DNA from 3 places in the Crystallibacter crystallopoietes genome. Region 2 is predicted to be linked to each of the others. Evidence: predicted binding sites of a transcription regulator. Region 2 holds the regulator's gene; each other region holds the start of a gene.
The links. The regulator HspR, encoded in region 2, represses chaperone genes until heat shock. The targets are predictions, from matches to a motif close to AAGTTGAGTCNNNNNGACTCAACTT.
Positions count from the first base shown of each region.

Region 1: a site for HspR is predicted at 2,005-2,029, ahead of AC20117_RS09700 (ATP-dependent Clp protease ATP-binding subunit). Genes of this name have one in related genera too.
Region 3: a site for HspR is predicted at 2,302-2,326, ahead of AC20117_RS13460 (Hsp20/alpha crystallin family protein). Genes of this name have one in related genera too.

Region 1 is NZ_CP018863.1:2,052,156-2,056,896, reverse strand. It holds gene AC20117_RS09720 (alpha/beta fold hydrolase) at 1-371, opposite strand, end outside; gene AC20117_RS09715 (GYD domain-containing protein) at 550-876, shown strand; gene AC20117_RS09710 (hypothetical protein) at 1,177-1,557, shown strand; gene AC20117_RS09705 (hypothetical protein) at 1,647-1,922, opposite strand; gene AC20117_RS09700 (ATP-dependent Clp protease ATP-binding subunit) at 2,106-4,706, shown strand.
Region 2 is NZ_CP018863.1:592,797-597,537, reverse strand. It holds gene dnaK (molecular chaperone DnaK) at 1-373, shown strand, start outside; gene AC20117_RS02870 (nucleotide exchange factor GrpE) at 376-1,047, shown strand; gene AC20117_RS02865 (DnaJ C-terminal domain-containing protein) at 1,142-2,119, shown strand; gene AC20117_RS02860 (heat shock protein transcriptional repressor HspR) at 2,140-2,565, shown strand; gene AC20117_RS24270 (UPF0758 domain-containing protein) at 2,495-2,791, opposite strand; gene AC20117_RS02850 (COG4315 family predicted lipoprotein) at 3,122-3,667, opposite strand; gene AC20117_RS02845 (sigma-70 family RNA polymerase sigma factor) at 3,876-4,367, shown strand; gene AC20117_RS02840 (zf-HC2 domain-containing protein) at 4,364-4,741, shown strand, end outside.
Region 3 is NZ_CP018863.1:2,862,360-2,867,100, reverse strand. It holds gene AC20117_RS13465 (LPXTG cell wall anchor domain-containing protein) at 1-910, opposite strand, end outside; gene AC20117_RS23330 (hypothetical protein) at 996-2,141, opposite strand; gene AC20117_RS13460 (Hsp20/alpha crystallin family protein) at 2,383-2,844, shown strand; gene AC20117_RS13455 (glutamate-cysteine ligase family protein) at 2,965-4,446, shown strand; gene AC20117_RS13450 (VOC family protein) at 4,526-4,741, shown strand, end outside.

The DNA of each region.
Region 1 (4,741 bases), 1.5 Mb from region 2:
CACGGCGGCAGCGGAATCTCATCGCCCTCCGCCGGCAACGCATCGTTGATGACGCCACCCTCCGCCAGTGGACCGCTGTCCACATAAACCGCCCGGGCCACCCGCTCCGGCCGCGCGTCGACGGCACCGTGGATGATGGCACCACCTCCGGAGTGGCCGACAAGCACTACCGGCCCGTCCATCCCATCGACCGCCGCTACAACGGCGTCGATATGGTCCCGCAGCCCGATGCCGGCCCGCGATGCGTTCACGGACTCCAGCCCTGGCAGCGTGAGCGGGTGGACGGTGTGACCTGCCGCGACCAGCGCCGGCGTGACCTCCGACCATGAGGAAGCGTCGAGCCAGAATCCGGGCACAAGGATGATATCCATGCCCGTACCCTACGCGGGCCCACTCGCAAATGGTACGTATCGGTTCCAACCTGCCGCCTCGAGCCCGCAGAAAAGAGCCGCAATCAGGGCGGTGGATACCCGATCTTTTCGCGGCTGCCGGATCTAGACTTTAAGCCGAACCGCAACCGCGCCGGTCCGGTGGACGAGAGGAATAGACATGCCGCTCTATCTTTCAAAGTTCAGCTACACGCCGGAGACCTGGGCCAGGTTGATCAGCAAACCGGAGGACCGGCGCCAGGCCGCGCAGGCGTACATCGAGGCGGTTGGCGGCAAGCTCCACGGCTTCTGGTACGCCTTCGGTTCCTATGACGGATACACGCTCTGGGAAGCACCGGACAACGTTTCCATGGCCGCCGTGGCGCTCGCCATCACCGGAGGCGGCGCGCTGAGCACCTTGGAAACAACCGTGCTGATGACGGTCGACGACACGATGCAGGCGCTGCGGCACGCCGACCAGGTCCGCTACCGCGCTCCCGGCACCTGACTCCAAGAAAACGTACGACGGCGGGACTTTCGGCCCGATTTTTCCCAGCCAAGGCTTCCCCAAGGTTATTTCCAGCTTGCCTTCAGCTTCCGCTCCTATCTTAGGGAACCTCCTTTCGGATTTGCGTTCGGAGGTCATCCATCCTCCCCGCAAGGGTTCCGGGGTTATCCCACTGGGACGGGGCAGCCGGAAGGGGAAAGTCGCAGCTAAGGGCGCTTAGCCCAGCGGGAACGTGTGCCCGGAGACGAGGAGGTCTTCGTGCCTCGATCCCGTATCTATCTATGCAATTGGGGCAGAACTATGAACAACAACATCTTGAAAGCCGTGACCGCCGCGCTAGCAGCCAGTGCACTCCTAGCGATGGGAGCCGGACCTGCGTCGGCCGCACGGAGCAGTTATGGAGCGCAGGTTTACAAAGATTCCGGCTCTGTCTACGAGTACAACATGGTGCAGACTTCGCGCTCGAAGCTGATCGTCCAGTACAACGAGCACAGCGGATCCGGCAAGGATTCGTCCTGGAAGAGCTCCAGCCACGGCCATGAACTCATGGACGACGAGGGAACCAAAGAAACGCACTTTAAATACTCGTACTCCGACAGCAGCGGTTCCAAGTCCGATTACTCGTTCCACGCTTCCAAGGGAAAGACCCAGGAACGTTCCCGGTCCAGGGGCGGCCGCTAAGCAGCCCGCAGGCTGCACATTGGCAGCCCCTCCGCAATCTTGCGGAAGGGGCTGCCAACGGTTCCCGTGGCCGTACTATGTCTGCGGCTTCACAGCAGCGCCTCTCCGGCTTCCAGCGGCTCGGTGAAATCGCAGGTACCGGGATGGCGTTCCGGCAGCAGGCAGGTCCGGCCGGTCGGAAGGTGGAGGTTGGCACAGCGGCCGGCCCGCCCGACATCCTCGCGGACATGTGGGTTGGCCAGGTCGGGCCGTTCCTGCCCTACGTTGTGCGGTTGCGGAGCGGTGGGATCTCGTTCTTGGGCGTTCATCTCTACCAACCGATCTTCGTAGTGGACGGTTTGTGCGGATTCCAGCCATAGCGGCACTGCTTCCAGTCTGGCGTCGCCAGGTTAACCTCGGGTGTCGTCCGGATTGTCTTTCGATGACGGACGAGCCCGAAGAATCTAAGACTTGAGTCACCATCGCTCAATTTTTTCAGGTCGGCGGAATAATTCTCAGACACCAGCGTTAACATGAGTCGAAGGTACTCAAGTTCCTGAGGAGGATACATGCCATTGTTCTTCGGACCCGCAACATCAGGCAGCGGCTCATTCGACGAATTCCTGGCCCGCTACCTGCAGGGCCAGCGGGCCGCACAGGCCCGGCGCCCCATCGACATCACCCGGCTGCTGAGCCGCCGCTCGCACGAGCTGCTCGGCCACGCGGCCCGCTTCGCCACCGACCACGGCCATTCCGAGGTCGACGCGCTGCACATCCTGCGCGTCACAGTCGAACAGGAGCCAAGCGCCAGCCACCTCAAGCAGGCAGGCGCCGAGCCAGCCGCCATCGCCAAGGCTGCCGAGGAGCGCCTGCCCGAGGAGTCGGACGAAAAGCCGGACACTCCGCCGTCGCTCACCCAGTCGGCCCAGCGTGTGCTGCTCGACGCCCACCAGGTAGCCCGCTCCTTCGGGTCCACCTACATCGATCCCGAACACCTCTTTATCGCGTTCGTCCTTAACACAGAGTCGCCCGCGGGACAGGTGCTGGCTGCGGCCGGCGTCACGCCGCAGTCGCTGCAGGAAGGTGCCCGGGAAGCCCAGTCCAACGGCGCCGGCAACCGGCAGGGCTCAACCGCGGCCACCGAAAATTCGGACACCCCGATGCTGGACCAGTTCGGTACGGACCTGACCGCCTTGGCGCGTGAGAACAAGCTGGATCCGGTGATCGGCCGGTCGGAGGAAATCGAGCAGACCATCGAGATCCTGGCCCGGCGTACCAAGAACAACCCGGTGCTGATCGGCGAAGCCGGCGTGGGCAAGACCGCTATCGCTGAAGGCCTGGCGCAGGCGATCGTGGCGGGCGATGTCCCCCAGCAGCTGCGCGGCAAGCGCGTGGTCTCCCTCGATCTGCCCGGCATGCTCGCGGGAACCCGCTACCGCGGCGACTTCGAGGAGCGGCTGACCAAGACGATGGACGAGATCAGCGACAACAGCCAGAGCATGATCGTGTTCATCGACGAGCTGCATACCGTGGTCGGCGCGGGCGGCTCGGGCGAGGGCGGCATGGACGCCGGCAACATCCTCAAGCCGCGGCTGGCCCGGGGCGAACTGCACCTGGTCGGCGCCACCACGCTCGGCGAGTACCGCAAGATCGAGAAGGATCCGGCGCTGGAACGCCGCTTCCAGCCGGTCACGGTCGGCGAGCCGAGCATCGAGGACGCGGTCCGGATCCTCGCGGGGCTGAAGGACCGCTACGAGGAGCACCACGGCGTCACCTACACCGACGAGGCCATCCGCGCCGCCGTCGAAATGTCCGCCCGGTACATCACGGACCGCTTCCTGCCGGACAAGGCGATCGATCTGATCGACCAGGCCGGCGCCCGGCTGAGCCTGCAGCGCGGTCCGCGCGTCGACGTCGCGGCACTGCGCGAACAGGCCGCCACCTTGGAGGCCTCCAAGAACGCCGCGGTGGCCGAGGAGCACTATGAGGAAGCCTCCCGCCTGCGCGACGAGATCGAGGCGCTGAACCAGCAGATCGCCGCCGCGGAGGGAACCCAGGACGGCCACAGCGCAACGGAACCTAACGACGGCGGGGCGAGCGCCGGCGTCGTACGCTCACCGTCCGTGGTGGGTGAGGCCGAGATCGCCGCGATCATCGCCCGCGCCACCGGCATTCCGACCGCCCGGCTGACCGAGGGCGATCGCGCGCGCCTCGCCCGGCTCGAGGAGGACCTGCACCAGCGGGTCATCGGGCAGGAGGACGCGGTGGCCGCCATCGCCAAATCCGTGCGCCGGAACCGCACCGGCATGGGTGACGAGGGCCGGCCCGTGGGCAGCTTCCTGTTCCTCGGCCCCACCGGCGTGGGCAAAACCGAGCTCGCCAAGGCGTTGGCCGAGTCCCTGTTCGGCGACGAGAAGGCCATGGCGCGCTTCGACATGAGCGAGTTCGGCGAGCGCCACACCGTCAGCCGCCTGGTCGGTGCTCCCCCGGGCTACGTGGGCTACGACGAGGCGGGCCAGCTGACCGAACGCGTGCGGCGTCAGCCGTACTCGGTGGTGCTGCTCGACGAGATCGAGAAGGCCCACCCGGACGTGTTCAACCTGCTGCTCCAGGTGCTCGACGACGGCCGCCTCACCGACAGCCAGGGCCGCACGGTGGATTTCCGCAACACCGTGGTCATCATGACCTCCAACCTCGGCTCGGAATTCCTGGCCAGCAAGGGCGGCGCCCTGGGCTTCACCGCGAACAACGACGGCGACGGCTTCGGTTCCGAACCGGAGCTGCGCGCCCGGGTGATGGGCCGGCTGCGCGAGAGCATGCGGCCGGAGTTCATCAACCGGATCGACGAGATCGTGCTGTTCCGCAAGCTCAACCAGGAGCAGCTGCGCGAGATTGTCCGCCTGCAGCTGGGCAAGACCGAGGCCCGGCTCCAAGCCCAGGGCATCGGCGTGGCGGTCAGCGAGGACGCCGTGGCGTGGATCGCCGAGGCCGGCTACGAGCCGGAGTACGGCGCCCGCCCGCTGCGCCGCGTCATCCAGCGCGAGCTCGATGACCGGATCGCGGACCTGCTGGTCACCGAGGCACTGCACGACGGCGGACGAGTCACCGTGAGCGTTGACGGCGGGCAGCTGCGGGTTTCCGCAGGTGTGGAAGCACCGCTGGCCGCGTAAGGTCTGCGGCACCGGCTGCCTGATCGGCTAGGGAG
Region 2 (4,741 bases):
GGACAAGAAGCGCCGCGAGGCCGCCGATGTCCGCAACTCGGCCGAGCAGTTGGCCTACTCGGTGGACAAGCTGCTCGCCGACAACGACGACAAGCTGCCCGAAGAAGTCAAGACCGAGGTCAAGACAGACGTCGACGCCCTGAAGGCCGCCCTGGAGAAGCAGGACAACGACGACGAGGTGAAGTCCGCGTTCGAGAAGCTGCAGGCTTCCCAGACGAAGCTCGGCGAGGCCATCTACTCGCAGGCCCAGGCCTCGGGCGCAGCCGGCGAAGGCGCACCCGGAGCAGAGGGTGCCGCGGGCGAGGGCTCGGGCAAAGCGGACGAGGACATTGTCGACGCCGAAGTTGTCGACGAAGACGAAGAGAAGAAGTAACTATGGCCAACCACGGTAACGAGCACGAGCACGAGTCAGAGCCGGTGAGCTTCCGCGACAACCGCAAGATTGACCCGGAGACGGGCAAGGTCCGTGGCCAGGAAGCACCTGCCGATGCGGAGGCAGCCGATGAGGCTGCCGCCGCGGAGGCACCCGCAGCCGAGGGTGTTGACGGAGATGCACTGTCCCAGGCCGAGGCGATCCTGAACAGCACCGACGTCCCCGCAGGGGAGTCGGTGGCCCAGGGCGTGGATTCGGAACAGGCCGCCGAGTTGAGGAATGACCTGCTGCGCCTTCAGGCGGAGTACGTGAATTACCGCAAGCGTGTGGAGCGGGACCGCGCGGTGGCTGGCCAGATGGCCATCGTTGGCGTCCTCAACTCGCTGCTTCCGGTACTCGACGACATCGACGCCGCACGCCAGCACGGAGACCTCGAGGACGGACCCTTCGCCGCTATCGCGACGAAGCTGGAAAACGTCTTGAAGGTCTACGGACTGGAGCCAATCTCCGAGACGGACGTGGAGTTTGACCCGAACGTCCACGAAGCGCTGATGCAGCAGCAAAGCGCAGATGTCCAGGTTGATTCAGTCAGCCAGATCCTGCGGACCGGGTACAAGGCCGGGGAGCGCGTCCTGCGTGCTGCCCAGGTGATTGTGGCTGTACCGGCCGAGTAGCACCGTATGAAGCCGGGGACGTCGTAAGGCGTCCCCGGCTCTCATGGGCTCTTGGCCACCATAGACTTTGAACTACGTGAAGGGAGGCGCCTGAATGGCTAGCCAGGATTGGGTCGAGAAGGACTTCTACAAGATCCTTGGTGTCTCCAAGGACGCGTCGGACGCCGACATCAAGAAGGCCTACCGCAAACTTGCCCGGAAGTACCATCCGGACACCAACTCCTCCGACGCCGCGGCTGAAAAGATGTTTAAGGACGTCTCCGAAGCGTATTCGGTGCTCTCCGATCCGGAGGAGCGCCAGCAATACGACGCCATCCGGGCGATGGGCAGCGGGGCCCGCTTTACGGCCAGCGGGGCAGGCGCGCCGGGCGGCGGCGGATTCGAGGACATTTTCGGCAGTATGTTCGGCCAGAGCACGCGCGGGCGTTCATCCGGCGGGTTCGGTAACGGCAATATTCCGCCCGAGTTCGCCGACCTCTTTGGTGGCGGCTTCGGCGGCGGCTTCCAGCCTCCGCAGGCACCCCCGCGCAAGGGTGCGGACCGGACCGCATCAACCAGTATTTCGTTCGCCGGTTCCATCAAGGGGACCACCATCGGGTTGCGCGAGCCCTCCGGCGAGGTCATCGAGGTCCGGATTCCTGCGGGTATCAAGGACGGCCAGAAGGTCCGCGTCCGTGGAAAGGGCCAGCCAGGCCCTGCCGGTAACGGCGATCTGATGGTGACCGTGAATGTCCAGCCGCACAGTTTCTTTACCCGTGACGGGGACAATATCCGGATCCATGTCCCCGTATCCTTCGACGAGGCGGCGCTCGGCGCGCAGATCGAAGTACCCACCCTGAACGGCGAAACGGTTAAGGTGAAGGTACCTGCCGGAACTCCGTCCGGACGGACCCTGCGCGTGAAAGGCCGGGGCGTGAACACGTCCAAGGCTACGGGGGATCTGCTGGTGACTATCGACGTCGTTGTTCCGCAGAACCTGAACAAGGAAGCTCAGGAAGCAGTCAAGGCCTTCGCTGCGGCCACTTCGGGTGCAAACCCGCGTGAGAACCTGGCGGCTAAGGCCAGGCTGTAGCCGGAAGAATGGAGAAAGCAATGGGTATTGACCGCAACGCCCCTATTTTTGTGATCTCCGTAGCGGCCGAACTCGCAGAGATGCATCCGCAGACCCTGCGCCAGTACGACCGGCTGGGACTCGTCTCGCCCTCCCGCCAGCGCGGCCGCCAGCGCCGCTATTCTCAACGCGACGTGGACACTTTGCGTGAGGTCCAGCGGTTATCGCAGGAAGGCGTATCGCTGGAGGGCATCAAGCGGATCCTGGAACTGGAGAACCAGGTGAACGCCCTGCGATCCCGGGTGCAGGAACTGACTGCCGAGCTCGAAGGCACGCGCCGGCAGAGCGGAACGGAAACCAGCCGGGTGTTCGCCGCCGGGCTGGCCGGCGACGTGGTCACGCTGGCCCGCGGGAAGCGTCCGCGGCCGCGGAGCCAGGCCTTGGTGGTCTGGCGTCCGCACTCCTGATGGCTGCCCGCCGCGCCAGTTCCATGGCGCCGGCGATCCTGGCCGCCAGCGCAGCGCCGACCCCTGGCACCTCCTGAAGTTCCCCGGGGTCGGCGAGTTGCAGCCCGCCCGGACCGCCGAGCCTTTTCAGGATTGACTGTGCCAGTTCCACGCTGCTGGCTTCCCTCGTCCCGGAGCCGATGACCAGCGCCAGCACCTCCGCATCCCTCAACCTGCGGATTCCCATCCGGGCCATGCGCTCCCTGGGCCGGTCTTCCGCCTGCATCTGCGCAATCGCGCGATGGTTCCTGTGACTTGTCTTCATGCGGCCAACAGTAGGTGCAGACAGGACTGATCCGAAGGCGGCGCCGAGGCAATGTGGACACGGCAGGTGTGGAACGGCCCCTGTGGAGATGGGGCCCGGCCGTAATGAACCACCTGGCAGCACGTTCACTGGCAGTCATGGCGCAGTAACAGTGATGCCCGGGGACGCCAGACAGGCGGAGAGCCCCGCGCGGATCGATACTCCAGGCCTGTTGGCCTCGTCCACCCGCGCGGCGGACCCTCCGCCAGTCTTTCAGCGGATCATTTGGCCGTCCGGGGCCACTACGTACCAGACGTCGTTGACGCCTTGGCCGTCGACGTCTCCCGGTGCCTTGTCGTTCTGCCAGTAGTAGATCGGCATGCCGTCGATGGTCACCTGCTTCTTGCCGTCAGGGGTGTCGATGGTGCCGACTTCCGCGGTGATGCCTTCAACTTCCGGGGCATCGCCTTCGGTCAAGACAGGTGGCCACGCGACCAGGCAGTCGCCGGTGCAGTTGCTGACACCAGAGCCTTTTTCGTCCTTGGTGAAGTAGTAGACGGTCATTCCCTCGCCATCGACCACAATCTCGCCGAGATCGGTTTCGGCAGTCATGAGCTGGGAACCAGCCATCGCCCCGGCTTCACCGGAGGCCGGGGCACTTGCCCCGCCCGGTGCCGATTCGGTGGTCTCGGGCATGGCGGTTGTTTCTTCGGCCGGCGGCGGGGCTTCCGTGCCTGATTCGTCGCCGCCTCCGCATCCGGTGAGGCCGAGAAGGGCTGCGGTCATAAGGGCAGCAGCACCACTGAGTTTGATTTTCATGAGGAATTCCTAACGATCAACCGGGCTGCGCTCGGTCCCGGCCCGCCGGTTGCGGGCCGCTATTGGCAAAGACGTACTGCCGGGCGAAAATGGTTCAACGCCTGGGGGATGTTCTTCTTCCTAGCCGGTGAACCTTTCCGCTGTTGGGCACGTCTTCCTGATTGCGGATGGCTCCGGAACCCGGGCTGTGCGGTCAGGAGGAACATCGATGTCGATGGAAGAAGAAGCGGTCGCGCAGTTGTACCGCGACCATGCGGCGGCACTGAGACGATTCGTGCTGGCCGCCACTTCAGACCCGGACCAGGCCGATGACGTGGTGCAGGAGACGATCCTGCGTGTCTGGAAACTGGGCCCGGAGGTTGAGAACATGCGCGGGTACCTGTACCGGACCGCGCGGCACGTCATTATCGACAACTACCGGCGCCGCAGCAGCAGGGCGCAGGTAACGAACATGCCGGAAGAAGAGCTGGCAACGGCCGATCAAGTGGACCGGCTGTTGCTCAAAGTGATTATGGAGGAAGCCCTGACACGGCTCAGCGTGGACCACAGGAACGTCATTCTGGCGCTGCATTACCAGCGGTTGACCGCCGCTGAAGCAGCCGAGGAACTGCACCTGCCGCTGGGGACGGTTAAATCGCGCGCCTTTTACGGTGTGAAAGCGCTACGGTCTGTACTCGATGAGATGGGAGTCAAGCGATGAAAGGCGACCATGAGCAGCTGCGGGAACTGCTCGGCCTTTACATCCTCGGCGGTCTCCGGCGGGATGAGGCCCGGGCCTTCGAAGCGCACCTCAATGATTGTCCGGTCTGCCGGCAGGAAGCCGCCGAGCTGGAGAGCCTCCCGGGCATGCTGGACGCTGTGCCGCGGGACGAGGCGCTGGAGCTGGCGGAACCGCCCGTCGAAGAAATCGAGCAGAATACCAAGCGGCTGCTGAACGAATTGGTGGTGCGCCGCCGCAAAGCACGACGCCGGGTGGCTGGCTTGGTTGCCGCCGTCGCCGCGGCATCGCTGGTCATCGGTGCGGTCGTGGGGCCGGTGGTCACGGCGCCGGAGCAGGAAATGGACAGCTATACG
Region 3 (4,741 bases), 2.3 Mb from region 2:
CATCACCCTCTGTCGTGCGGCACGGCAACCCGCCCGCCGACAGACCGTCACCCAACAGAGCAACATCAGCATCAAGGCAAATGCCAGCGGCCACATCGGCCAGGTTCTCTTCGTCCTGCGCCACATTTACATCCGCAGCAGCGTCAACATCGGCAGCAGCAACATCTTCGACCACCACATCCGCAGCGGCGTCCGCGTCGGTCTGTGCTGCTGGGGCTTCGGCCTCGTCGGTTGCTTCGGCCGGTGCGCCTTCCTCGGTACCCACCGTGGCTTCTGCCATCACGTCCGCGTCAGCCTCGACAGTGCTGGTATCTACCACTCCATCAGAGTCGGAGAGTACGACATCGGCTTCGGCTTCTACATCCGCAACCGCTGCCACCTCTGCTTCCGTCGCCTGAGGTTCTTCGGCAATCGCGTAGTCCTGTTCTGCTGCCCCGACGGCAACATCAGCATCTGCAACTACGGCTGCTTCAGTTTCGACGGCCTCAGGTTCAGCTGCATCGGTGTAGTCCAACGCTGCCTCATTGACCTGGACATCCGCGTTCACTACTGCAGCGGCCGGCTCGGTCTGATTGACGGGCTCCGCCTCGACGGGAGTGGCATACTCAGCTGCATCGCCGCCGAGTTCTACGTCGGCAACAACATCAGCCACCGACTCGGCTGCGAGCAGTTCGGAGTCGAGATCCGCGCCTGCCTGGAGACCGAGGACCTGGGCGTCATCCGCTACGGCATCGAGTGCCACGTCGTCCGTGACTACATCCACGTCCGCATCAACTGCCACTGTGCTGTCCGGAGCAACCGCAGGCTCCGGTGGTTCATATTCCGCGGCTGAAGCAGCCGCGGAACCGAGGACGAGAAGTCCTCCGCTAAAGACGACGCTGCACAGCGCCGTCTGCATTGTTCTCCGCATGGTTGTTCTCCTGATTGAATCTATTGCCGCCCTGTTGCGGGTGGCAGTGGTCCCTGTGCCGCCGGAAAGGGCAGCGCGAACCAGATCAATCAGGAGAGGAACCGGGATCCGACGAACGTGAAGCGGGCAGACTCCAAGCCGAGCCATCGGTAGTACCCGAGTTGGCGAACGGCGGGAGCAGATTAGAGAAAGGTACGTCAGCGGCGCTCTGGCCGGCGGAGGCATTTCCGCCAGCGGCAGTAGAACCGCTTCCGCCAACACCTGCTGGGACGGCCGCCGGGATAGCCGCGACTGGTTGGCCAGGATACGACTCTCCGGCCGCACGATGGGCATCCTGCTCCATCACCGCCGAAGGTGTGTAGGCCATTTGGGCCAAGAACTGCGCCGGAGTTGGTTGAAGCTTCGCCGGAGCGGGTGCTGTTTCGCGTCCTTCTTCCTGGCGGTTGTCCGATGCCCCAGCGGCGGTAGCGGCTTCTGTAGGGTCCTTCTCGAGTTGGCTGGCGGAAACCTCAGCTGCCGCGACGGGAACCGATGATGATGTTTCCGCGGTGGGGCCGTCTTCGACCGCCGTAATTGTTCCGTTCGAATCAGCGGTATCGCTGGCCAGCCCACCTGCTTCTACTGCGTCAACGATAGGTTCAGCTGCCTCTTCGACCGGATCGACGACGGGCGCAGCAGCTTCAATCACCGGATCGGCAACAGGGGCTGCGGCTTCGACAACCGGAGTCACTACCGGTTGCACGGCGGAAGTGCCCGACTCAACGACGGGCTCCACGACGTCTGCTGCGGTTTCGAGCACCGGTTCGGTCAATGGCGCGGCCGATTCAAGGACAGGATCCGACACGGCGGCAACAGCGCCAGCCACCTCGTGCGCTGCCCCTGTAACCGGCTGTGTGGTCTGCCCGACTGACTCCGAAGCAGCGCCGGCAGGAGCGGCGGCCTTTTCGACAACCGGGGCGACCTTTTCCGTCACGGCCGCAAGTTGGCCGGTAACAGGCGCCAGCTTCCCTGTCGCTGCCCCGACGTTGTCGGTAACGGGTTTGAGCTCCTCGGTGAGCGTCGCCGTCGTTGTTTGGGTTTCTGAACTGAGTACTTCGGTCAGAAGGCCGCCGTCAGCATCCGCGGCACTCGCGCCGGCGATCCCGAAAAGGGCGAATCCGGCGGTGGCTGCAGCTGTGAGCACGACCTTGCGCAACAAGACGGGCACACGGGACAGCAGCTCAACGCGCACTGTGACCACCCCCGTGACGACCAGTTTTGCTTCCGAATTTCAGGCTACGTCCGTTGGCAGCGCCCGTCCAGAGGATTGGGTGAATCGGTTAGTCATTTGTTCGCTGACAGCTATCAAGAAGAGTTAGCACTCCTTGCACCTGAGTGCTAATCTGTAAACGTAGTTGAGCGAAGGGGGCTCAACTATGAAGAGCTAAGACAACCGCTCCGAACGGGGCGTTGATGCGAAGGAGTTGATGACTATGGCCATGAAGTTTGACCCATTCCGTGAACTGGACCGCGTCGCCGGAGCCCTGCTGGAAAACCGCCCGGGCCTGCGGCTCATGCCGATGGACCTGTATCGCGACGGCGACCACTACATTCTGAACGCAGATCTGCCTGGGATTGATCCGGGATCCGTTGACATCGACGTCGACGGGCAGCTGCTGACCATCCGGGCCGAGCGGACGGTGCGGGGCGCGGAAGGCGTAAAGTGGCTCAACCGCGAGCGTGAAGGCGGCTCGTTCCTGCGCCAGCTCAATCTGGGCCAGGGCATCGATATCGATGCCATCTCAGCCCGGTACGAGAACGGCGTCCTCTCTGTGACCATCCCGGTCAGTGAGAAGGCCAAGCCGCGCAAGATCGAGGTTGTCACCGGAGCGGCTGAAACGGTGGCTGTCGATAGCGCCGAAGCTACCGACGACCAGAAGTCAGTCGAGGCGTAACCCCGACTGGCGTGGTGCGGCCCCTTGCCCTTCGGGTGAGGGGCCGTCTCTTGTCCGGCGGCCTTCGGCCCATGGCCCGCCACTCTATACAAGGTGGCCCCGTGATGGTTACCTTCAAGAATGGGCTCAGAAGTCAAAACCAAGACGTTCAGCCGTGAGCAGCGCACCCGTTACCGTGAACGCCTGCTGGAAAACCTGGAAAGCTTCGGGCATTACCTCGCCACGGCCGAGTTCGCCGGAACCGGTTCCATTGGTATGGAGATGGAGCTGAACCTGACCAATGCGGACTGCTCCCCCGCGCTGCGCAACTCCGCGGTGCTCGAAGCCATCGCCGATCCGGCTTTTCAAACCGAGATCGGCGCCTTCAACATTGAGCTCAACCACCCGGCCCTCGCCGTCGCCGGCCGCGGGCTTGAGGAGCTCGAGAACAGCCTGCGCGACCAGTTGAACCATGCGGACGAACGCGCAGCATCGGCGAAGGCCCGCATCCTCATGATCGGCATCCTGCCGACGCTCAAACACGCTCTGGTGGAAGACATGTCCTGGCTCAGCGCCGGCAAGCGTTATGCCGCCCTTAACACCTCGGTGCTGCAGGCCCGCGGCGAAGACGTGCTTATGGACCTGCGCGGAATCGAGGCGCTGTCCTTCTATGCCAAGAACATTGCGCCGGAAGCCGCCTGCACCAGCGTGCAGTTGCACTTGCAGGTCCAGCCGGCCGAATTCGCACCGGTCTGGAACGCGGCCCAGATCGTTGCCGGCCCGCAGGTGGCGCTGGCGGCGAATTCGCCGGTATTCATGGAGAAGCTGCTCTGGCACGAGACACGGATCGAAGTGTTCAAGCAGTCCATCGACACCAGGCCGCCGGAAATGCGCAATCAGGGCGTCCGGCCCCGCGTTTGGTTCGGCGAACGGTGGATCACCTCGATCTTCGACCTGTTTGAAGAGAACGTGCGCTACTTCCCCGCCCTGCTGCCGGAGCTCTCGCGGACCACCGGCAAGCAGACCAAGGCCGGCGCGCCGCTGCTTCCGGAGCTCCGCCTGCACAACGGCACCGTCTACCGCTGGAACCGTCCCATTTACGACCCCGGCGACACCATGCCCAACCTGCGGCTCGAAAACCGGCTGCTGCCTGCCGGACCTACGGTGGTGGATACCGTGGCCAATGCTGCCTTCTTCTTCGGGTTGGTCCGCATGATCAGGACGGCGGACAGGCCGCTGTGGTCCCGGCTCGCGTTCAAGAGTGCGGCCGATAACTTCATCAACTGCGCCAAGCAAGGGCTGGAAGCCATGGTCTATTGGCCGGGCATCGGAGACATCCCGGTGGTGGAGCTGATTGTCCGCCACCTGCTGCCGCTGGCCGCTGACGGACTGGCCGACCTCCGCGTGGCCCCGGACCTGATCGACCGGTACATGGAAATCCTGCGCGCCCGCGCCCAGACGGAACAGAACGGCGCCAACTGGCAGATCAAGACCCTCCGGCGGCTTGAAGCAGACGGACTGGACCGTCCGGCAGCGCTGGCCGAGATGACGCGGCAGTATTCGCACAACATGCATACCAACGAGCCCGTCCACACGTGGCCGGTTCTCGACGCGACCCACTAAATACCGTCGGTTGGGACCGCCCGGATACTAGCTTCGTGAAAACCAATAACGACGGCGTGCCGTCACCTAGGGAGATTTTATGTTGCGAGGACTTACCACGGTCAGCTTCTATGCGGACGATGTTGTCGCTGCCAAGGACTGGTACTCACAGCTATTGGGCCTGGAGCCCTATTTTGTGCGACCGGAACAAGGCCCGCCCGCCTACGTAGAATTCCGCATCGGCGATTACCAGCACGAGCTGGGCATTATTGATAGCCGTTACGCGCCCCATGGTGCCGCTGCATCACCAGCCGGT